One region of the Paenibacillus sp. UNC496MF genome, then DNA from elsewhere that is predicted to be linked to it. Evidence: predicted binding sites of a transcription regulator. Region 1 holds the regulator's gene; the other holds the start of a gene.
What was found. Region 1 encodes LexA, which represses DNA repair genes until DNA is damaged. Its sites were predicted from a motif close to CGAACATATGTTCG; they were not measured.

Region 1 (11,573 bases):
GCTCGCCGCCGAACCATGGTTCAACTTGGTCAAGGTCCAGCTCAAAAATCATTTCCCTATACTCTACCAGAATTCGTCCCCGGTGAAAAGGCATGTTCACCCGCGTTCGAAAGCTTCCGCGCGCCGGTCGACAGGTCCCGGAATATGCTCTATACTTATTCGTATCGGAATAACGATCTTATTGAAGGAAGCAGGGATACGCATGGCTGAAATCCGTATTCGCAGCACGAACGAACGCATTACCGGCGAAGCGAACGTCCGGGCGTTTTTGGACAAACAGGAAGTGTTGTACGAGCATTGGGACGCTTCCAAGCTCCCGGCCGAGCTGCAGGACAAATTCGTCCTCAGCGACGAAGAGAAAGCGACGATTCTGTCGACGTTCGACGGCGAGATCCGCGACCTTGCCGCCCGCCGCGGGTATCAGATCTGGGACGTTATCTCCCTGTCCGACGCCACTCCGAACATCGAAGAGCTGCTGAAGAAGTTCGAGCAGATTCATACGCACACCGAAGACGAAATCCGCGGCATCGTGTCCGGACGCGGCATCTTCATCATTAAGGGCGACGAGGAAACGGGCTACTTCGACGTCGAGCTCGAAGCCGGCGACGTCATCTCCGTGCCGGAGAACAAGAACCACTTCTTCACGCTGATGGACAACCGCCAAATCATCGCCGTCCGCCTGTTCATCGAGAAAGACGGCTGGATCGCGCACAACGTCGAAGACTCGGCGTTCGCGTAAGCGCCAAGGATCCCGGGCACGAGCGTTAGGACAAAACAGCAATGCAAAAGAGACCTGTCCGCGGACAGGTCTCTTTTTATTGGCCGCTCTATCATCCCGTCGGTTTCATTCCGTTGGTTGCTTTCCATTGGTTGCTTTCCATTGGTTGCTTTCTGTCGGACTCTTCTTGTTGGAACAAGCGTCCGGCTAAGTACGGCCGGATAGCCCCGAACCGCTAGACCAGCAGCGGCAGCAGTTCCGCGAGATGCTTGATTTCGTGCGTAGGGATGATGTCGTCCGTGCGCGTCGCGCCGTGGCGGTTGACCCACACCGAGGTCATGCCGATCGTGTTCGCGCCGAGAATGTCGGTCGTCAGCTTGTCGCCGACCATGATGCCGTGCTCCGGCTCGATGCCGAGGCGCTCCAGCGCATGCCGGAAAATGTCCGCGGACGGCTTGCCCCTGCCGAATTCGCCCGAAATGACGATATGGTCGAAGTACGAAACGATGTCGGGCACGCCGGCGAGCTTCTCGCGCTGCAAGTCCGGAGAACCGTTCGTCAGCAGCAGCAGCTTGTACTTCCCCTTCAGCTCGTCCAGCACGGCGAACGTCTCGTCGTACACGTACGGCCGCTTGCGCCGCTCCGCCGGGAACTGTTCCGCCAGCTCCGCGCCGAGCGCTTCGTCGTTCACGCCGAGCGCCTTCAGGCCGCGGGTCCACGCGTCCTTGCGGTACCCGGGCGCAAGCGCCCGAAGCTTGCGGAACTCTTCCTGTTCGCCTTCCAGGAAATTCGCCCACAACCCTTCGAACGGATTGATGCCGATCATTTTCGTAAACGGAAACGTCTCATACGATTCATAGAGCGCGCGCGCCTCGCGGCGAACGGCCTCCTCCAATGCTTTGGCGTCGACGCCCGTAAGGGCGGCCGCCGCCTCGCAGGTCGCGTCGAACGCTTCCTGCACGCTGCGGTCGTCCCATAGGAGCGTATCGTCCAAATCGAACAAAACTGCTTGTTTGGCCATGGTTCCAGTCGCACTCCACTCTCGTTATTTTTCGGTATACGGAATTCCGTTCTGTTCCGCGAAGGCTTTCAGGCGCGCCGCCATTTGCTCCGTCGGATAGCGGTTCATGACGCGGGAGAACACCCAATTGCCGCCCTTGTGCTGCTCGATGACGACGTAACCCTTCTGCGCGTTGATTCCCTTGATGTTGCTGACGTAGATGTTGCGGTCCCCCGCGAACCGGCGGGAACGGACGAAGTCGCGGCCGATCGCCAAGTACGGCCGGCGCAGGACGAACAAGCCCGCGAGCAGCACGTAACACGCGATCGTCACCCAAAACATCGTATCGCCCTGCTTGAACGCGTCGGACGTGACCGTCACGATCACGTAGAACAGAATGAAGAGCAGCAGGAACGCCGGCATTAAATAGCTGCGCCCCTTGAAGGTCTCCACCCCGGCCGCGCCGCCGGACTTGGCGGACATTAACGGGGCTTCTCCGCGCTTTTTGCGCTGTTTGTTGATGAGTTCCTGGTTTTTTTGCACTTTACGCTGCCACGATCTGGACACGAATGAACCCCCTCAAAATGATGCAAACCTTTCTCTCGTTCGCTTGCCCCTTCTTATGTAAGCGCGCGATCAGAACGGACGGGCGAATTTGGCGATGAACCGGTTCGGATACTCGCTCGGAAGCGCGCTCGCTTCGTCGAGGGCGTTCCAAATCCCGTCCGGCATCGTCCACCCGGCCGCGCCCATATTCTCTTCGTACTGCGCGAGCGTGCTCGCCCCGAAGATCGGCGACGTGATGCCTTCGCGCCGAAGCAGCCAGGCCAGCGCGACCTGAGCCGGCGTCTTGTCCAATTCCTTCGCGGCGGACCGGACCGCCTCGAGCACGGCGAAGTTTTTGTCGGACGCGCGCAGCGCCCACGAACTCTCGCCCTGCTTGGACGTCAGGCGTCCGCTGGCCGGTTCCTCGCGGGTGTAGCGCCCCGTCAGGAACCCGCCGCCGAGCGGCGCCCACGGAATGACGCCGACGTTCTCCTCCAGGCAGAGAGACATCATCTCGCGGTCCATCTCGCGGCTCACGAGGCTGTACTGCGGCTGAATCGACACGAAACGGGCGTAACGCTCGCGGTCGCTGACGGCCAGCGATTTCATCAGCTGCCAAGCGAAGAAATTCGAGCAGCCGATGTACCGGACTTTCCCCGCCGTGATCAGGTCGTCGAGCGCGCGGAGGGTCTCTTCGATCGGCGTCGCGTGATCCCAGACATGCACCTGGTAAAGGTCGATGTAATCGGTATCCAGCCGCTTCAGGCTCGCTTCCGCCGCGTCCATGATATGCTTGCGCGAGACGCCTCCGCTGTTCGGATGCGCGCCGGTCATGAACCTGACCTTCGTCGCCAGCACCGTTTCCGAGCGCCGGCCCTTGATCGCTTTGCCGACGATCTCCTCCGACTTGCCCTGCACGTACACGTTGGCGGTATCCAGAAAATTGCCGCCCCTGTCCAGGAAATCATGGACCATCGCGACGGAATCCGCTTCGCTCGTCGTGTTGCCGAACGTCATCGTGCCCAGACAGAGTTCCGACACCGCAAGACCGCTGCGGCCCAAAAGCCGATATCGCATTCGGTTTCCCCTCCTCGAATGAATCGTTTAATGCTTGATGGAACCGTCGCCGTTTTCTTCGTCTTCCGCCCACTTGATCGTGTCCAGCTGGTTGCGGAAATTGCGTTTGAAGTTGTCGAGGTAGATGCGGCGCAGCTCGTCGCGTTCCGCAAGCTCCTCCGCCGTCAATCCCACCGTTTTATTTTTCCGGGAAAGCTCGTTGATGCGAGCGATGATTTTCTCCATGTAGGTCTACTCCTCTCGTCCTTCGGCCAATATCCCATCCTTTACTTTGACATTTTCTAACGGCCATTGTCAAGGCAAGGCGGCCTTGCGCGCAGAGCCGGACAAGCTTCGGACAAGAGAAAAGACCGAACGCATGCGTTCGGTCTTCTTCGTCTGGTTAGGCTAGGCGTTACTCCCGGCCGTCCGCAGGCACAATGAGCGTCTGGCCCGCCCGCAAGGAAGAGGAGCTTAAGTTGTTCCGCTTCTGCAAATCGTAGACCGTCCGGCGAATATCTTCGCCTTCCTTGCGCACGCTGCTCGCGATGTCCCACAGCGTATCGCCGGCTCCGACGACGATGGTTTGTTCGCCCGCGGAAGGTACGGCGGGGAGGTCGCTGTCCGCATGACCCTTCACGATCGTGAGTCCGACGAACAGCAAGACGAAAAACAGCGAGGCGGCGGCAAGACGAAGCAGCAGCCGTTCGATAGCGCGATCCTTACGGGACGCGTTCGCTTTGCGAACGGCGGGTTTCTTATCGGTATAAGCAGTCGAGTATGTCGAGATTGTTTGCATGATCATCAGCACCCCAAACGTTTGTTCTGTTCTTATGCACTCAGCTTAACACGAACATCCGTTTGGCGTCAATGGTTTTTAGAACATTTGTTCGCAGTCCGATGCGAACTTGTGTTTCTCGAACTTATGTTTGTACGAACTCCGGTTCTGTGCTATAATTTTACACAAATGAACCTTATGGAGTGATTCCGGTGTCGAAACTTTCAACCCGCCAGCAGGCGATCCTAGAATTCATCAAGACGGAAGTCCGGGAGAAAGGCTATCCCCCTTCCGTGCGCGAGATCGGCGAAGCGGTCGGACTTGCTTCCAGCTCGACCGTTCACGGCCACTTGGACCGGCTGGAGAAGAAAGGCCTGATCCGGCGCGACCCTACGAAGCCTCGCGCGATCGAGATTCTGGACGGCGAGGGCAACGAAATTCCGTTTCCGCTCGCGATCGCCAAAGTGCCGGTCGTCGGTAAAGTCACCGCCGGCGTGCCGATCACCGCGACGGAGAACATCGAGGATTACTTCCCGCTGCCGGCCGACAAAGTCGGCGACGATACCGTATTCATTCTGAACGTTATCGGCGAGAGCATGATCGAGGCGGGCATTCACGACGGCGACTACGTCATCGTCCGCCAGCAGCAGAACGCGAACAACGGCGATATCGTCGTCGCCATGACGGAAGAAGACGAAGCGACGGTCAAAACCTTCTACAAAGAAAAGGATCACATTCGCCTGCAGCCCGAGAACGCCACGATGGAACCGATTCGGCTCCGCAACGTCAGCATCCTCGGCAAGGTCATCGGACTCTTCCGCGACATCCATTAATTCGTACGAGCAAGGGGCAGCCCCCGCTTTCACAAGCGCCGGTGGCTGCCCCTTTTTTTTGCGTTGCTTCTGCTTCGGGATTCGCGGCGGCTGTCATCTAACCTCCGATTTCCCGGAACAATAGGTTGCGATACGTGAATTTGCTGCTGCGGTATTTGAAGTTCAACTGAACGCCGGAGAAGCGGATCCGGACCGACTTAAGCGCCGCGGTCGTCACCTTCCGTCGAACGAGGCAGCGAACCGTCGCCGGCCGATTGCCGTTGATCGCCGCCGCGACGGCGGACGCATAAGCCTTCGAGCGGGCAAGCGCCCGGTAGAACGGCAGCACGGCACGCGCGATCGCTTGGTGGATCGGCGTCGAGAACGTGAATTGCGTCGAACCCGGCGGGATCGTCGTGCCGTTGGTATACTGGACGATCGGATCCGGAAACCCGAAATCGACGAAATACCCGATCGCGTTCGTCGAGAACCCGTCCCGTTTCGTGAACGTCGTCACCGACTTAAACAACCGAAGCAGCGTGTCGAGATCGCCCTGCCTCACCGCCTTCGACCATCGCAGCGCGAAGAGGCGGCTCGTCGCGATTTTCGTATAGAAGGGAACCATGACGGCGGCCACGCGGGAGAGCGTCGAGCCGCTCAGCTTAAACGCCCCGCCGTTCGTCTTCGTATTCCCGGCCATCGGTGCCACACCCTTTCGTCGTACTCGGATAAGGCATACTATGCGGCCGCGAACGTACAAGTGCGGATCGGCCGCGTTCGGACCTTCCTGCTGCCGAGTCGTCGTGCACCGATCGCCTAATGCTTCCTCCCCCTTCTCCGTCATGCCCCGAACGACAAAAAACCCCTCGGCGCCATAGGCGCCAAGGGGTTCGCAGCTGCTTCGAGAGAAGCTTAATACAGCGACAGGTACTGGTCTCTTTCCCACTCGTGGACTTGCGTGCGGTACATGTCCCACTCGATTTCTTTCAGCTCGTAGAAGTGCGCCAGCGCGTGGTCGCCCAGCGCGTCGATGATGACTTCGCTGCGGAGCAGCTCCGTCAACGCTTCCTTCAGGTCGTCCGGCAAGCTCGGAATGCCTTCGTCGATCCGTTCTTCGTCGGTCATGACGTAGATGTTGCGGTCCGTCGGAGCGGGCAGCGGCAACTTGTTGCGGATGCCGTCGAGGCCGGCTTTCAGCATGACGGCGAGCGCGAGATACGGATTGGCCGCCGGGTCCGGGTTGCGCACTTCGATGCGCGTGCTGATGCCGCGGGAAGCCGGGATGCGGATCATCGGGCTGCGGTTGCTCGCGGACCAGGCCACGTAGCATGGGGCTTCGTAGCCCGGCACGAGACGCTTGTACGAGTTGACCGTCGGATTCGTGATCGCCGCGAACGCGCGGGCGTGGCGCAGTACGCCGGCCATGTAATGGCGCGCCGTCTGGCTCAGGCCGAGCTTGTCGCTCTCTTCGTAGAACGCGTTCTCGTTGCCGCGGAACAGCGACTGGTGACAGTGCATGCCGGAGCCGTTGACGCCGAACAGCGGTTTCGGCATGAACGAGGCGTGCAGGCCGTGCTGGCGGGCGATCGTCTTGACGACGAGCTTGAACGTTTGGATTTGGTCGGCCGCCTTGATCGCGTCCGCATATTTGAAGTCGATCTCGTGCTGGCCCGGCGCCACTTCATGGTGGGACGCTTCGATCTCGAAGCCCATCTCTTCGAGCGTCAGCACGATCTCGCGGCGGCAGTTCTCGCCGAGGTCCATCGGCGCCAGGTCGAAGTAGCCGCCTTGGTCGTTCAGTTCGGTCGTCGGATTGCCGTTCGCGTCCGTCTTGAACAGGAAGAATTCCGGTTCCGGACCGACGTTCATGGACGTGAAGCCGAGCTCTTCCGCTTCTTTCAGCACGCGCTTCAAAATGCCGCGCGGATCGCCGGCGAACGGCGTGCCGTCAGGCATGTACACGTCGCAGATCAGACGGGCGATGCGGTCCTCGGCGACCCACGGGAAGACCACCCACGTGTCCAGGTCCGGGTACAGGTACATGTCGGATTCCTCGATGCGCACATAGCCTTCGATGGACGAGCCGTCGAACATCATTTTGTTATCCAAAGCCTTTTCCAGCTGGCTCACCGGAATTTCGACGTTCTTGATCGTGCCGAGCAAGTCGGTGAACTGAAGGCGGATAAAACGTACGTTTTGTTCCTGGGCGATGCGTCGGATGTCATCTTTCGTGTAGCTCACGGGATCAGCTCCTCTGTCATAGTGGTGTTGCGAATCTTGCGGCGTCGCGCGGCGTTACTTTTTGTTGTAGAAACGGGACAGCTGGCCTTGGATCAAAGACGCCTTCCCGGGTCTCTTCTCCAGCAGCTGCTGCTTCAGCATACGGTGAAGCTGCGCGTCGGACAGCTCGCGCCGTTTCACTTCCGACAGCTCGCTGACGACCGTGGCGTCCTCCGACTCCTTGGAGACCGGATTCATGACTTGCTTGATGCCGGCGATATTGACTCCTTTTTCGATCAGCGATTTGATTTCCAGCAGCCGTTCAACGTCATTGAACGAGAACAAACGCTGATTGCCGGAGGTACGGGCGGGCACGATCAGCTCGTGCTGCTCGTAGTACCGGATCTGCCTGGCGGTCAAGTCGGTCAGCTTCATCACGATGCCGATCGGAAAGAGCGCCATATTCCTGCGAATTTCGTCACCCATGTCGCATCAACCTTCCAGTATCTGATATATGCTCTCATTGTACCGCCATGCCAAAAACGTGTCAAGTTGTGTGAGGTTTAGTGTGAGGTTTAATTACAATCAACTCTCGTTCGGCAAGCAGCGATAACGCATTCAGAACCCCGTATTTGACATGGGCGTATGTGAGCCCGCCTTGCATATAGGCGATGTACGGTTCGCGGATCGGCGCGTCCGCCGACAGCTCCAAGCTGCCGCCCTGCATGAACGTGCCCGCCGCCATGATGACGGGATGCTCGTAGCCGGGCATGTCCCACGGCTCCGGCACGACATGGGCGTCGACCGCCGACGCGCGCTGCACGCCTTGGACGAACGCGATCAGCTGGTCCGCCTCCTTGAAGCGGATCGCCTGGATCAGATCGGTGCGCGGCGCGTCGTAGCGCGGATTGCTCTCGAAACCGAGCAGTTCGAACATCGCCGCTCCGAACACGCTGCCCTTGAGCGCTTGTCCCACCAGATGCGGCGCGAGGAACAAGCCCTGGAACATCGCGCGCAGCGTGCCGAGCGTCGCGCCCACTTCGCCGCCAATGCCCGGCGCCGTCAGCCGGTAGGCCGTCAGCTCGACCGCTTCCCTGCTGCCGGCCACGTATCCGCCGGTCGGTGCGAGACCGCCGCCCGGATTCTTGATCAGCGAGCCGGCCATAAGGTCGACGCCGACCTGCGTCGGTTCGAGCTCCTCCGTGAACTCCCCGTAGCAGTTGTCTACGAACACGTAGACGTCGGGTTTCAGCGCTTTCGCGCGCGCGACCATCTCGCCGATCTGCGCGACCGTATACGACGCGCGCCAATCGTAGCCTCGCGAGCGCTGGATGCCGATGACGCGCGTGCGCTCCGTGACGCGGGCCGCGACGGCGTCCCAATCGATCGAACCGTCGGGCAGCGGCGCGACTTCCCCGTATCCGATGCCGAAGTCCTGCAGCGAGCCTTTGCCGTCGCCGGGCTTGCCGATCACTTTGTGGAGCGTATCGTACGGCCGGCCGGTGATATAGAGCAGCTCGTCCCCCGGACGAAGCAGCCCGAACAGCGCGCAGCTGATCGTGTGCGTGCCGGACACGAAGTGCGGCCGGACGAGCGCCGCCTCGGCGCCCATCACGTCCGCGTAGACCAGGTCGAGCACTTCCCGGCCGCGGTCGTTGTACCCGTAGCCGGTCGAGCCGTTAAAATGAAAGTCGCTCACCCGATGCTTCTGGAACGCATCGATGACCTTCCACTGATTGCGTTCGGCGATGCCGTCGAGCGAACGAAAAACAGGGGCGGCCTGCTGCTCCGCAGCCTCCGCCCACATCGTCAACGCCTGCCAATGGTTTCCTTGCTGTCTCACGATTCCAGTCTCTCCTCATGCACGCATGCTTATGGTTGCCGCACGTAACCGTCGAGCTTATGCCCGTGCAGCTCGTAATCCAACTTGTTCAATTGTATCCTCATCAGCATCGTCTCGCCGTCGACGGTCTGTTCGAGCACCTCGCCCGACCGATAGGCCAAAGCGATCAGATCGCCCCGGTCCGCGGGCAGCGCGAACGTCCGGGTATCTCCCGTCAGCTTGTCCTGCACCGTTTGGCGCAGCCGCTCCAGATCGTCCGGATTGAAGGCGCTGACCGCGAGCGTATCCGGTCCGTTCGCCGGCACGAGCTGCGGACCGTTCGCGCCGACAAGGTCGATCTTGTTGTACACCGTCACCTGCGGCTTGCCGGCGGCGCCGAGCTCGCCCAAGATGCGCTGCACGACCTCCATCTGCTCCTCGCGCATATCCGAGGCGCTATCGACGACATGCAGGACAAGGTCCGCTTCGAGCACCTCTTCCAGCGTCGCGCGGAACGCCGCGATCAGGTCGTGGGGCAGGTTCTGGATGAACCCGACGGTGTCCGTCAGCACGACTTCCTTGCCGCTCGGCAGCTTCCAGCTGCGCGACGTCGGATCGAGCGTCGCGAACAGTTGGTTCTCCACGTAGACGTCCGCCTGCGTCAGCTCCCGCAGCAGCGTCGACTTCCCGGCGTTCGTGTAGCCGACGAGCGCGACCTGCTGGACGCCGGATTTGCGCCTGCGTTCGCGGTGCAGATTGCGGTGCCGGACGACCTCCTCGAGCGTATGCTTCAGATCCGTGATCCGGCCGCGAATGTGCCGGCGGTCGGTCTCGAGCTTTGATTCCCCGGGACCGCGCGTCCCGATGCCCCCGCCGAGCCGGGAAAGGTTCTTGCCGTGGCCCGACAGCCGCGGGAGCAGATAGCTCAGCTGCGCCAGCTCGACCTGAATGATGCCCTCCCGCGTCTTGGCGCGCTGGGCGAAGATGTCGAGGATAAGCTGCGTCCGATCGATGATCTTCAAATCCAGCGCTTCCTCCAGGTTGCGCACCTGGGCGCCGGAGAGCTCTTGATCGAAGATCGCCGTCGTGGCGCCGAGCTCTTCCGCGGCCGCGCGCAGCTCCTCGACCTTGCCTTTGCCGATGAACCACTTCGTGTCGACCTTCTCTTTGTTCTGCGTCAGGGACGTCAGCACTTCGACGCCCGCCGTCTCGGCGAGGCTGACCAGCTCGCGCAGCGAAAGCTCCGGATCGCCGGAGCCCCGCTTGATGTCCGGCGTGACGAGGCTGACGAGAACCGCCCGCTCCCTCGCGTCCGTATCCGTATCGTATGTCGTTGGCCGCATCGGTGTCGTCTATCGCTCCTTATTCGTTCGTTGTCTGTCATTTCTCCCACTTCAGATCCTCGGGCCGCACGGACATGAGCTCCTGCTTGCCCGGCGAGCCGGACGGATATTGCGTCATTAAACGGACGGCTTGATGCCGAAACGCCTTCTCGATAATATTTCGCACGTAACGCGCGTTGCTGAAGGCGAACATGGACATCGCCTTCTCCTGCATCAGATGCTGGCGCAGCTTGAAGACCGACTGCGGCATCAGCGCATAATCGCGGTTCCTGGCCATCAGCTCGGCGATCTGGATCAGCTGGTCGATCGAATAATCGGGGAACTCGATCTGGATGGGGAAGCGCGACGGCAGCCCGGGATTCGTCATCAGGAAATGCTCGATTTCCAGCGGATAGCCGGCCAGAATCAGCACGAATTGGTTGCGGTAATCCTCCATCGCCTTCACGAGCGTATCGATCGCTTCCTTGCCGAAGTCCTTCTCGCCGCCGCGCGCCAGGCTGTACGCTTCGTCCACAAAGAGGACGCCCCCGAGCGCCTTGCGCACGAGATCGCGCGTTTTCTGCGCGGTATGGCCGATGTATTCGCCGACGAGGTCCGCCCGCTCCACCTCGATCATATGGCCCTTGGTCAGCACGCCCATCTTCTGAAACAGCTTCGCGACGATGCGCGCGATGGTCGTCTTGCCCGTGCCGGGATTGCCCGTGAAAATCATATGGTACACATGCGAGCCGCCCGACAGGCCGGCGTCGGAACGCATCCGGCTGATCTGCAGCAGCGCGTAGATCTCATATATCAGCGTCTTAACGTTCTCCAGACCGACCATGGGATCGAGCTCGCGTTGAATGTCGAGGAACGGATCGCCGGGCGTCAGCGGCCTTGCCGCCGGCGCCTGTTCGCTCTCCAGCTGCGGAGGCGAGCTGCCCGTAGTTGCAAACGGCTCGCTGCCGCGAAGGACTACATTGATTTGGCGGGCGGGCCGCCCGTTGCCGCCGCCGCCGGAAGTTACGACTCGATCGTCCATGTCTGCTCCATCACCTATCCTTCACTGGATCGTTGGCATCTAATCCATTGTATTCTAGCGATGGCAGGCATATTAACAGATTTCAGCCGAGCCCGGGAGCCTGCTTCAGAAGGAATCCGGCAGCCGAAGGCCGAGCCGCATCAGCTGCTCGTCGACCTTCCATTTGGTGAACGCCAGCACCTCGCGGGAGTAATTGTACGCGACGCTCAGCACCTTCGATTTTCGGCCGAGCACCGTCGTGTTCGACGACGGATAGT
Region 2 (11,573 bases), on a different contig from region 1:
TCCCAAATTAGGAATTATCAAGGATGTTTCACCCTGACCCCCGCCTAGGACTCCGTCCACGCCACGCTCCGCAGCAGCCGATGCTTCATCAGCTGCAGGACGAAATCGGCGTAATAATCCGGCCGCACGATGGCGGCATAGACATGGTTCGGATACGCGTAGAACAGCACGTCGGTCAGCACGTCGTTATCCTCGAAATAAGCTCTGACCGCCTTCAGCCTCGGCACGAGCGTCTCGGCATCGTCAAGCAGCTCGATCCGGAATTCGATGTCGTCGCCGTTCGGGCTTTCCTGCATGCGAATGCGCTTGTCGTCAAACTGATACGTCAGCATTTGGCATTCCTCCTCCTTACATTAAATACCGCGCGTAAATATAACCGGCCGCCAGCGCGACCGACAGCAGCATGAGCGGGAACGCGACTTTCATGTAGGCGACGAAGCGGATCGGGTGGCCTTCCTTGGCGGACAGGCCCGCCGCGATGAGATTGGCGCTCGCCCCGATCAGCGTGCCGTTCCCGCCCAGGCAGGCGCCGAGCGCGAGGCTCCACCAAAGCGGCTCCAGGTTATCGATGCCGCGCGCGCCCATTTCCTGTATGAGCGGAATCATCGTCGCGACGAACGGGATGTTGTCCAGGAACGCGGAGGCGATCGCGCTGAGCCACAGGATCAGCATGGACGCCGCGGCGACGTTGCCGTCCGTGAGCTCGATCGCCTTGGCGGCCAGATCGGCCATGACGCCGGTCTCGACAAGCCCCGAGACGAGGATGAAGAGGCCCGCGAAGAAGAAGATCGTCGGCCATTCGATCTTCTTGAACGCTTCCTCCATCCGGTGCTCGCCCGTGAGCAGCAGCAGGAGGAAGGCGCCCGAGAGCGCGACGGCGGCGGATTCCAGATGCAGCGCCTGGTGCAGGAAGAACCCCAGGATGGTCAAGCCCAGCACGGACAGGCTCTTGACGAGCAGCTTGGCATCCGTGATGAGCTCGGATTGGTCCATGTCCATCAGGTTCCGCATCCGCTCGGGCGTCGTGCGCAGCTGCTTGCGGTACAGCAGCGCGAACAGCGGCACGTACGCCGCCATGACGATCGCCGCGATCGGGGCCAGGTTCGCGAGGAACGCTCCGAACGTCAGTTCCTTCACCGCGCTGCCGATCATGATGTTGGGCGGATCGCCGATGAGCGTGGCCGTGCCGCCCACGTTGGAGGCCAGAATCTGCGTGATCAACAGCGGAATCGGCGAGAAGCCGAGCTGCCGCGCGATGCTGAAGCTGATCGGCACCATCAGCAGAATCGTCGTCACGTTGTCCAGGAACGCGGAGGCGACCGCCGTCAGCAGCGCCAGCGCGATCATGATCGGGACGGGACGGCCTTTCGCCTTCTTCGCGGCCCAGACCGCCGCGTACGCGAACGCCCCCGTGTCGGCCGCGACGGCCACGATGATCATCATCCCGATCAGCAGGCCGAGCGTGTTGAAATCGATATGGTGCAGCGCCGTCTCCTGATCGACGATGCCGAGCGCGATGACGAGCAGGCCGCCGATCATGGCGACGATGGTACGGTGGATTTTTTCCGAAACGATAAGTGCGTAGGCGGCCGCGAAAATGCCGATCGCCCAAATGGCTTGTTGGTCCATGCCTTCCTCCCTCTAGCGGTTCTTCGCGTTTACCGGCTGCCTTCATTTATGCCCGAAAAAAGACAAAAAGAGCCCGTCGATGACAGGCTCCTCCGGTAACGCGTTATGCGGTTATGTTCATTTATTATCCTACATGACGGACGGGGGCGCTGTAAAGCAAAATCGCCCGCGGTGCCCGCCCGCTCACCGCGGCTTGACCGGGCTCTCCTTCAGCAGCGCCGCCAGCTCCGACGTGTACCGGGCCAGCCGCACGCTGATTTCGGAGCGCATCACGTCGCGCGTCATGCCGAAGCGGTCCTCGTAGCCCCGGCAGTAGTAGCGGTGGTACACGACGAGATCGGACTGCTCCTCGTTCAGGATCCGGATGTTCCGCTTCTTCAGCTCCCGCCGCAGGCCGTACAGGTCCTGCGCGATCCGGTCCAAAATCTTCTGCCCCGCCATCAGATACGCGCGCTTCAGCACCGTCGTCATATGCTCCACGTCGGCGATGCTCTTCTCCACCATTTTCTCCATGTGCGGCAGCAGGATATAGTCGCGCAGCATGGCCCGCTCCTCCGTCGAAATGATGCCCCGCTCCCGGGGCGCCTGCGCGCGCGCGGCCGCGGCGCCTTGCCCGTTCTCTCCCGCTTCCCCCTCGTCGTAGCGCTCCACGTGCTCGGTCAATAACATTTTGGATTTCCAGCGTTCGTTGCCGTCCAGCTTGCTCATTTGTAGTGTCCTCCAATTTGTTCCGCCCTTTCGCGCGCCACGCCGGCCTCCAGCAGCGACGAGGCGCGCATGATGGCCGTGCTTCCGTACCGTTCCTTGATGGCGTCGATCATCCGCTCCTTGCGATAGGCGCGGGCGCGGTCCTCGAACAGCGTCAGCTGTATGACGTTGTCGTCCGTCAGCTGCGACAAGGCGATGCTGAGCCGGCTCACCGGCAGCCCGTGCCAATGCTCCCGGAACAGCTTCAGCGCGGCGGCCGCCACCTCGTGGGTCAGGGACGTCGGCTGCGGCAGCGTCAGCTGCCGGCTGAACCAGGCGGAGCGGGCGCCGTCGGTTTCCGCCGCGGCCACGGACACGACCGAGCCCAGGAACCGGTTGCGCCGCGTGCGCTGGCATACCTCCACGACCAGCTCCAGCAGCACGACCTCGATGTCCTTCAGCTCGCGGTACAGGTTCCAGCGCAAGGCTTTGCCGTGGCTGACCGACTTCAGCTGATGCCGGATGCCCGGCTCCACCGGGCTCGGGTCGATCCCCCGCGCGGTCTGCCAATAGTAGCCCGCCTGGATGTCGCTCTGCTTGCCCATCTCGCGCCGCATGCGCCGCTTGAATTCGCCGAAGTCCATCCGGGCGATGTCGCCGATGCTCGACAGGCCCATCCGGTTGAAATGCCGGGTCATCGCGGAGGCGACCATGAACATCTGGTGCACGGGCAGCGTCCAGAGCGTGGATTCCAGCTTGTCGTACGACAACTCGAAGACGCCTTCGTCGGTCTTCTTCGCGTAATTGTCGGTCGCCATCTTGGCGAGAATCTTCGTCGGGCCGATGCCGACCCGCGACCAGACGCCGGTCGACTGCAGCACGTGCTGCTGAATGCGCGCGGCCAGCTCCTTCGGCGACCCGCCGAAGTAAGCGAGCGAGTCCGTCACGTCCAAAAACTGCTCGTCGATGCTGTACGGCTCCACGAGCTCCGTATACGATTCGAAAATACGGGTAATCAATAACGAGATCTGAATGTACGTCCCCATACGGGGCCGGATGACGACGAGGTCCGGACAGCGCGCCATCGCCTCCCCGACGCGCGACGCCGTCGTCACGCCGCGGGACTTGGCGATGGGGCAGGCCGCGAGCACGATGCCGTTCATCCGCGCGGGATCTCCGACGGCGACCGGCTTGTCGCGGTACTCCGGGTGCGCCGCTTTCTCCACGGAGGCGTAGAAGGACTGTCCGTCGATCAGAAAGATATGCCTCGACATCTATGAACCCCCTCAGGAACGCGAATATATGTTCGTATGCCCTTATTATATACCGAATACGCGTTCGCAATGCAAGGGAAAAATCTCCCTGTCCGTCCGAATTCCGCGCCTGCCCGCGCAGCGGAAAAAAGCGGCAGCCGCGCGCTCTCGCGCCCGCGGCCCCCGCCGTTCGGACAAGCGAAGCCGCGCGGCGCGCCGTTCGACGGCGGCCGCGCGGCTTCGCTTGTCGTTTGCCGGCGAACGCCGTTCGCGCGTTCGCCTCTTCCCCGCTCGCTTCCGTCCGCTTACGGCAGCGCGAGCAGCTCGCCCAGCCGGTCGATCGTCCGCCCCGGTTCGGCCGCCATGCCGTCCGGCCACGAACGGCCGAGCCGCATCCAGACGGTCGCCATGCCGAAGCGGGCCGCTCCCTCCACGTCGTTCGCGGGATGGTCGCCCACGAACAGGCACTCCCCGGCGCGGAGCCCGAGGCCGCCGGCCGCCATCGCGAAGAGGCGCGGGTCCGGCTTCTTCGCGCCCGCTTCCTCCGACACGAGTATAAGGTCGAACGCGTCCCGGATGCCGAGCCGGTCGAGCTTGCCGTATTGGGTGGACGCCTTGCCGTTCGTGATCAGCCCGGTCCGGTACTTCGCCCGCGCCCGCGCGGGCACCTCCCGCGCCCCGTCCATCAGCACGGCGCAGGGCAAGTAGGCGCCCCGATAAAACGCCGCCAGCTCGTCCGGGTCCTGCTTCCGCGCCCAGGGCAGCTCGTCCAGCAGCTCCGCGAACAGCGCCTCCCGCGGCTTGTAGCCGTCCATGTCCGGCTCCGCGACGCGCGCCCGCAGCGCCCGCGGGTCCTCCGCGTGCCCGAAATACCGCGCGAAAAAGGCGTCCATGAAGCCGCCGAACATCCGCGTGCGGTCGAGCACCGTGTTGTCGAGGTCGAACAGCACCGCCTTGATCCCGTTCGCCCCGAAGCTTCCCGCCGCGAAGCCCCCGACTCCGGAATCGGGCCCTTCCGCCCCGACCCTTTCCGAATCAAGCCCTTCCGGTTCAAACCCTTCCGTCCCAAACGCTTCAATCGAATTGCCTTTCGGTTCGCGCTCTTCCATCCGCCATTCCTCCCAAACCTTTGCGAGTCCGGTTCTCCGTACCAACCGCCGCCCTTCAAGCATTCGCCGTCCCGGCCGCGCGACGCCCGCGCCGACGGGATGCTTCGCGCCGTCCAGGATGAACCAGCCGTCGCCCGCGGCGACGAAGCACAGCTCGAAATAATCGTGAATCTGCAGCGGCGTGAACCAGGCGGCGTCGGTCAGCCGGTCGATGTAGACGAGGTTCGGATACTCGGGGCTGAAGGGAAGCTCGTACCGCAGCTCGTCGGGGGCCAGCCGCAGCGTCGCGCGGGCCGACGGCCGGGCGATTTCGACGAACGCGGGCCGCGGGCCGTACGGCTCCTTCATGGCGCGCTCCCCGCCGCGTCCGCCCCGCCCGGGTCTTGCACCATCGCGATGAAGGCGACCGGGCCCGCTTCGAACTCGGCCGCCGCGCGGAAGCCGAACTTCGCGTACAGCCGGATCGCCCGCCGGTTGAACGCGGCTGCCGTGAGCCGTTTGGGCCGCTCGCCGCAAAGCTCGTCCGCGAAGCGCAGCACGGCCGCGAAGAACGGCGCGCCGAGGCCGCGGCCGGTCAGCTCCGGCTTCATGCCGAGGCCGATGTCGAGCCAATCCCCGCCGTACGCGTACGTCCCGTTCGGCACCCGGGCCGCGGCGCCCAGGCAGAGGAAGCCGGCGAGCTCGCCGCCGTCGCCGCGCACGGCGGCGTAGCCTCCGGCCAGCATCTCCTCCTCCGCCGCCTCGGACGGCGCGTTGTTATAGAAATCGTAGGGCGCCTCGTACCGCCAGCCGAGAATCTCGGCGGCGGCCGCGCGATTCATGTCCGCCAAGCGAAATTCCATGGGCGGCCCCTCCTTCCCTGTTCCGGCCGGCGGCCGCTTCCTTATCACCAAAGAAGTTCGCCCTCCGCCCCGCGAGTCCTGCCGCCCGCGGGCGGCGAATAATTAAGGCTTCCCGCATTGGGCTTGGAGCGGATTATCCGGTATGATGGAAGGAGTCGCCTCAGCCATGGACAGACACCTACAATCGCACGCAACGGGAGGAATGGAAGATGGAATACACGCGTTTGGGCCGGACCGGCCTCGAAGTATCGAAAATTTGCCTCGGCTGCATGAGCTACGGCATGCCGGAGCGGGGCGCGCACACGTGGACGCTGGACGAGGAGAAGAGCCGGCCGTTCATCCGCAAGGCGCTCGAGCTCGGCATCAATTTCTTCGACACGGCCAACGTCTACTCGGACGGGACGAGCGAAGAGATCGTCGGCCGCGCCCTGAAGGACTTCGCCCGCCGCGAAGAGGTCGTCGTCGCCACGAAGGTGCACGGACGGATGCGCCCGGGCCCGAACGGCGCCGGCCTGTCCCGCAAGGCGATCCTGAGCGAGATCGACGACAGCCTGCGCCGCCTCGGCACGGACTACGTCGACCTGTACCAGATCCACCGCTGGGATCCGAACACGCCGATCGAGGAGACGATGGAGGCGCTGCATGACGTCGTCAAAGCCGGCAAGGCCCGCTACATCGGGGCGTCCTCCATGTTCGCCTGGCAATTCCTGAAGGCGCAGCATACGGCCGAAACGAACGGCTGGACGAAATTCGTCAGCATGCAAAACCACCTGAACCTGCTCTACCGCGAGGAAGAGCGCGAAATGCTGCCGCTGTGCGAAGAGACCGGCGTCGGCGTCATCCCGTGGAGCCCGCTCGCGCGCGGCCGGCTGACGCGGGAATGGGACGAGGTCAGCGAGCGCTCGGAGACGGACCTCTTCGGCAAAACGCTGTACTCCGCCGCCGTCGACGCCGACCGCGCGATCGTGGAGCGCGTCGGCGCGATCGCGGCCGAGCGGGGCGTGAACCGCGCCCAAGTCGGCCTCGCCTGGCTGCTTGGCAAATCCGCCGTCACCGCGCCGATCGTCGGCGCCACGAAGACGCACCACCTGGACGACGCGGCCGCGGCGGTATCGCTGTCCCTGACGGCGGAGGAGATCCGGTCGCTGGAAGAACTGTACGTGCCGCATCCCGTGCGCGGCTTCTAAACGAACGCGCGGCCCGCAAGCGCGAGAAGGCCCCTCGATGACGCGAGGGGCTTTTTCGCGCTTGCCGCCGAACCACGCTCCCGTTCCCCCGCGCTCCCCTTCTCGCGGGGCTCCCGCCCGCCCGTTCGCGGTTTGCGCCGGCCTGCATAATTTTCGCGGCGAAGCCGAAAACTAGCGGTTGTTCCATCATTTAGCATGCCGCGAGGACGGATCATCATGACACAGACCCAGACCCATACGGAGGCGCTCGATGCGCTGCTCGCCGCGGCGCGGCGCTCGAGCGACTTCGCGTCCGGCACGCTCCCGTTCGCGGATCCGCCGATCGCGATCGCGTATTTCAAGACGCTGATCGACGACGAGCTGCTCCGCGAGCATCTGCTGGAGGCGCTCCAGACGCGGCTGCCCGCGCCGTGCCGCAGCCTGGAGGAAATCGCGCGGGCGCTGCCGATCGACGGCATCGAGCTGACGGACGACGTCGGCGCGATCCAGCACAAGCTGTTCAAGGGCCACGTCCTGCTCCGGCTGGACGAGCGGGACCCGCGCTGCGCGCTCGTGCCGCTGGTCAGCCGCAAGGGCATCCGGCAGAGCAACATTACGGAGAGCGAGTTCAGCGTCGTCGGGACGAACGTCGGCTTCATCGAGGATCTGGAGACGAACCTCCGCCTGATCCGGAGCCAGCTGAACGTGCCGAACCTCGTCGTGAAGGAGGTGTCCGTCGGCAGCGTGTCGCGCTCCCGGGTCGCCGTGCTTTACCTCGACGGCGCGGCCAACGAGGATCACGTCGCCCATATGCTGCACCGCCTGAACGCCGTCGATTTCGACGTGCTGTTCGACACCTCCCAGCTCGATCAGATCCTCTCGGACAATTCGATGTCGCCGTTTCCCCTGTTCACGACGACCGAGCGCCGGGACCGCGCCGTGTTCGCGCTGCTGATGGGCCAGGTCGCCGTCGCGAGCGAAGGCTCCGCCTACTTCCTGCTCGGCCCGTCGACCCTGTTCGATTTCTTCCTGTCCACGGAAGACTATTTGCTCCCTTGGGTACTGGCCTCCTTCTTCCGCATCATCCGGGTGCTGGGCGTGATCTACTCCGTGTTCGCGTCGGCCATGTACGTGGCGATCGCGACGTTCCATTACGAGGTCGTGCCGAGCGGTCTGCTGGGTCCGCTCATCAACTCGCGGAACAACATTCCTTTTCCTCCGGTCATGGAGGTGCTGTTCCTGGAAATCACGGTCGAGCTGCTGCGCGAAGCGGGCGCGAGGCTGCCCAAGCGGATCGGCCAGACGATCGGCGTCGTGGGCGGCGTCATTTTGGGACAAGCGGCGGTCGAAGCCGCGCTGACGAGCAATATTCTGATCATCATCGTGTCCCTGTCGGCGCTCGCGTCCTTCGTCACGCCCATCTATAAGATGTCGAACGCCATCCGGTTCATCCGCTTTCCGATCATTATGCTGGCCGCCGTCTGGGGAGGGCTCGGCATCCTCATGGGCTGCGGCTTCCTGCTCGTGCACCTGACGCGCCTGCGGTCGCTGGGCTCGCCGTACACCGCCCCCTTCTACCCGCTGCGGTTCAAGGATTGGAACGACAGCCTGGTGCGTTCCTCGTACCAGCGCCTGAACGGCAGGCCCGGCTACCTCAGGCCGCAAACGCAAATCCGGTACAAGCCCAAGCCGGTCAAGCGCGAAAACCGATTGGACAAGGAGTGACGCCATGGCTGCGGTCCCCCCGTTCCTCCGCGCGGCCGCGGCCGTCGCGGCGGCCGTCCTGCTGAGCGCCTGCGGCAGCCGGCAGGTGATCGACAAAATCAATCTGGCGCAGACGGCCAGCTACGACTTGGCCGGCAGCCGGACCGAGACGGCCGTGCTGGTCGGCGATTACGCCAAAAAAGGCGAGACCCGGGCCGAGCTGCTGCGCACCGGATCCGCTACGCGCCTCGACATGATTCCGCGGCTGCAGGCCAAGTCCGGCAAGACGCTGCAGTACGGGCAGCTGCGGATGGTCGTCTTCGGCAAGGCCTTCGCTTCGCAGGGAATCGACGACATCCTGGAAAATTTCTTCCGCGATCCCAAAGTATCGAGCCGGCTCCAGCTGGCCGTCGCAGACGGCGAGGCGTCGAAGCTGCTCGCGGAAGCGGGCAAGCAGCGCGACGCGTCGTACCTGCTGACGCTCGTCGAGGACAACATGAAGCACGGGAATCTGCCGCGCCTCGGCTTTCAGAAGACGCTGTTCGACTACTACGGGGAAGGCCGGGACATCGTCCTGCCCTATCTGACGACGGAGCGGGGCGAAATCGCGGTCGGCGGGGCGGCTTTGTTCAAAGGGGACGCTTACGCGGGGCGCGTGGACGCCAACGAGGCCTTCCTGCTGAAGCTGCTGGCGGGCAGCGCCCGCGACGGCAGCTATACCGCCGCCCTGCCGGGCGCCGCGGACCGCGACAGCCTGGTCATCCGGTGCCTGTCGTCCAAGACGAAGCTGCGTCTGCTGCAGCCGGGGCCCGTGCCGGCGATCCGGTTCGACGTCCGGCTGAACGTCCTGCTCCAGGAAGTGCCGCACGCGATGCGCGCGATGTCGGACCGGGAATTGGCGAAGCTCGAGGAAGAGCTGCGGCGCTTGCTCGAAGGGCGGATCGAAGCGTTCGCGACCGACTGCGCGAAGAAGGGATTGGACCCGCTCGGGCTCGGGGATTTCGCGCGAAGCCGGACGAGGGGATGGCGGGCGGAGACGTTTTACGCCGCGTATCCGTCCCTGAAGGCCGAAGCGAAGGTCGACCTGCGCATCGCGCAGACGGGCGTGGGCAAAATGGGGCATAGATTGGCGAGGTGAGCGAAAAGTGAACGCGGAGACGAAAAGCGCGCGCTATACCGTGTCTTCCCTGCATCTGCTGAGCGTCCTGTACGTCAGCGCGGTGGACATCAGCCTCATGGGCTTCCAGCGCGAGGTCGCCGAAGGCGCGGGCCACGACGCCTGGGTCGCCGTCATCGCGGCGGGCATCGGCGTCCATGCGGTGCTATGGCTGATGTACGGCACGGCGTCGCGCCTGCCGCACGCGGACGCCACGCTCGCGGCGATCAACGTCCGCTGCTTCGGGCGGCTGCCGGGCGGCGCGCTGAACGGGCTGTTCATCGTATTCGCCCTGCTCGGCGCCTTCCTGACGTTTCGCTCGTACGTTGAAATTTGCAAAACCTGGATTTTCCCGTCGATGAATATTTGGCCGTTCAGCCTGCTCCTGCTCGTGCTGGTCTATTACGCGGTCAGCGGCGGCTTCCAGACCGTCGCGGGCTTCTGCTTGTGGGGGCTGCTGAGCGTGCTGCTGTTCGTCGCGCCGTTCACCTTCATGCTGCTGCCGATGCTTCATCCCCAAAACCTGCTGCCGCCGTTCGACCATTCGCTCCCGCAATTTTGGGTTTCGACGAAGGAGATGGCCGCCCAATATCTCGGCATCGAGGTGCTGCTGGTGGCGTATCCGTTCATTCAACACCCCGCCAAGTCCCGGCGATGGGCCCACGCGGGCATGCTCCTCGCGACGGGCATGTTCATGCTGATGCTCCTCATCGCCTGCATGTACTTCAGCGGGGGGCAGCTGCTGGAAACCGTCTGGCCGACGCTGAACGCGATGTCCGTGCTGGAGATTCCGCTCATGCAGCGGCTGGAGTACCTCATCCTCTCCATCTGGCTGCTGAAAATCGCGGCCAATATCTCGCTCGCCCTATGGGCCGCGTGCCACACGGCGAAGGTGGCGTTCCGGGCGAAGCCGCGCGTCATGCTCGTCCTGTCGCTGCTCCTGCTCGCGGCGCTTCCCTGATCGTCGAGGAAGCCATCGCGCTTGCGATCTTCGTCCTGCTGCTCCTCCCGTTCCTGCGCCGGGGCGCCAAGTCCTAGCGCCGCCGTTTCAGGTCGTTTTCGCCGGGACCTCTTCCCCGGCTCGGCGTCCTTGTTCCCGTTCGCGCGCGGACCGGGCTTCCGCCGAACTTGAACACGAGCACGCCCGCCGCGATGACGAGCACGCCGATCGCCTGCCGCGGCGTCACCGCAGCCTTCGCCAGCCCCATCCAGCCTTGGGCGTCCCACAGCAGGGAGAACGCCAGCTGCGCGGTCAGCGAGATCGCGACGGCATACGTAGGGCCCAGCCGCCGGATGCCCTGCACGAGGCAGGTGACCACGCCGACGCCGAGCAGGCCGCTGAACCAATACCACGGCTCCATGGAACGGAATTCGAACAGGCGGCCGCCTTCGGACAGCAGCCCGAGCGACAGCGAAGCCGCGAAGCCGAGGCCGAGCACGAGCGCCGTCGTCGCCGCGCCGCCCGCGCGTTCGCTCACCTTGCTGTTGAAAATATTTTGCGCGCTCACGAGCGCGCCCGCGAGCAGCGCCCATAGCATTCCCGTCAGCATCCCGATCGCTCCTATTCGTAGATATTGCGTCCCGCCCGAGCCCGCAGGCCCGCCCGGTCCTTCACGGCGATGAACCCTCTGCCGCGTTCGATCAACCCTTCGTCCGCGAACTGTCGCAGCACGCGGTTCACGTGCCGGTAGCTCGTGCCGATCTGGTTCGCGGCATCCCGGAGCCCGGAGGTGCCGAGCCGTCCGCCGTCCGGCGCGTCCGGCTCCTCGAAGGTCACCGCGAGCAGATAGCTCGCGAGCCGCACCTCGACCGGATGCATCAGATTGAAGCTGAGCGAAAGCGACTTGGCGAAAAACTTCCGCGACACGATGTCGAGCAGAAACCGCAGCAGCGGCGCGTGGTCGCCGGCGTGCTGCCGCAGCCGCGCGTACGGCGCGCCGATGACGAAGCCGGCCGAGACGGCCTCCACCGTGTTCAGGATCTCCGCGCCCTGCACGTATTCGATGTCCCCGATCGCGTCGAGCGGC

Region 2: the regulator LexA is predicted to act here: its motif matches at 3,612-3,625, upstream of BMZ79_RS05295 (DNA polymerase IV).

What each region holds. Positions count from the first base shown of each region.
Region 1 covers NZ_FORE01000004.1:374,982-386,554, reverse strand. Annotated here, with positions in the region: gene BMZ79_RS01730 (1,2-dihydroxy-3-keto-5-methylthiopentene dioxygenase) at 203-739, shown strand; gene BMZ79_RS01725 (HAD family hydrolase) at 954-1,739, opposite strand; gene BMZ79_RS01720 (hypothetical protein) at 1,764-2,285, opposite strand; gene BMZ79_RS01715 (aldo/keto reductase) at 2,355-3,341, opposite strand; gene BMZ79_RS01710 (DUF896 domain-containing protein) at 3,369-3,566, opposite strand; gene BMZ79_RS01705 (LysM peptidoglycan-binding domain-containing protein) at 3,736-4,119, opposite strand; gene lexA (transcriptional repressor LexA) at 4,311-4,931, shown strand; gene BMZ79_RS01695 (hypothetical protein) at 5,029-5,610, opposite strand; gene glnA (type I glutamate--ammonia ligase) at 5,823-7,151, opposite strand; gene BMZ79_RS01685 (MerR family transcriptional regulator) at 7,206-7,616, opposite strand; gene BMZ79_RS01680 (methionine gamma-lyase family protein) at 7,678-8,937, opposite strand; gene hflX (GTPase HflX) at 9,003-10,295, opposite strand; gene BMZ79_RS01670 (AAA family ATPase) at 10,333-11,316, opposite strand; gene BMZ79_RS01665 (YdcF family protein) at 11,422-11,573, opposite strand, start outside.
Region 2 covers NZ_FORE01000005.1:101,038-112,610, forward strand. Annotated here, with positions in the region: gene BMZ79_RS05280 (hypothetical protein) at 45-332, opposite strand; gene BMZ79_RS05285 (ArsB/NhaD family transporter) at 349-1,629, opposite strand; gene BMZ79_RS05290 (YhjD family protein) at 1,813-2,337, opposite strand; gene BMZ79_RS05295 (DNA polymerase IV) at 2,334-3,590, opposite strand; gene BMZ79_RS05300 (HAD family hydrolase) at 3,875-5,026, opposite strand; gene BMZ79_RS05305 (GNAT family N-acetyltransferase) at 5,023-5,520, opposite strand; gene BMZ79_RS05310 (aldo/keto reductase) at 5,730-6,707, shown strand; gene BMZ79_RS05315 (spore germination protein) at 6,924-8,411, shown strand; gene BMZ79_RS05320 (Ger(x)C family spore germination protein) at 8,416-9,528, shown strand; gene BMZ79_RS05325 (GerAB/ArcD/ProY family transporter) at 9,536-10,507, shown strand; gene BMZ79_RS05330 (DMT family transporter) at 10,581-11,096, opposite strand; gene BMZ79_RS05335 (Crp/Fnr family transcriptional regulator) at 11,108-11,573, opposite strand, start outside.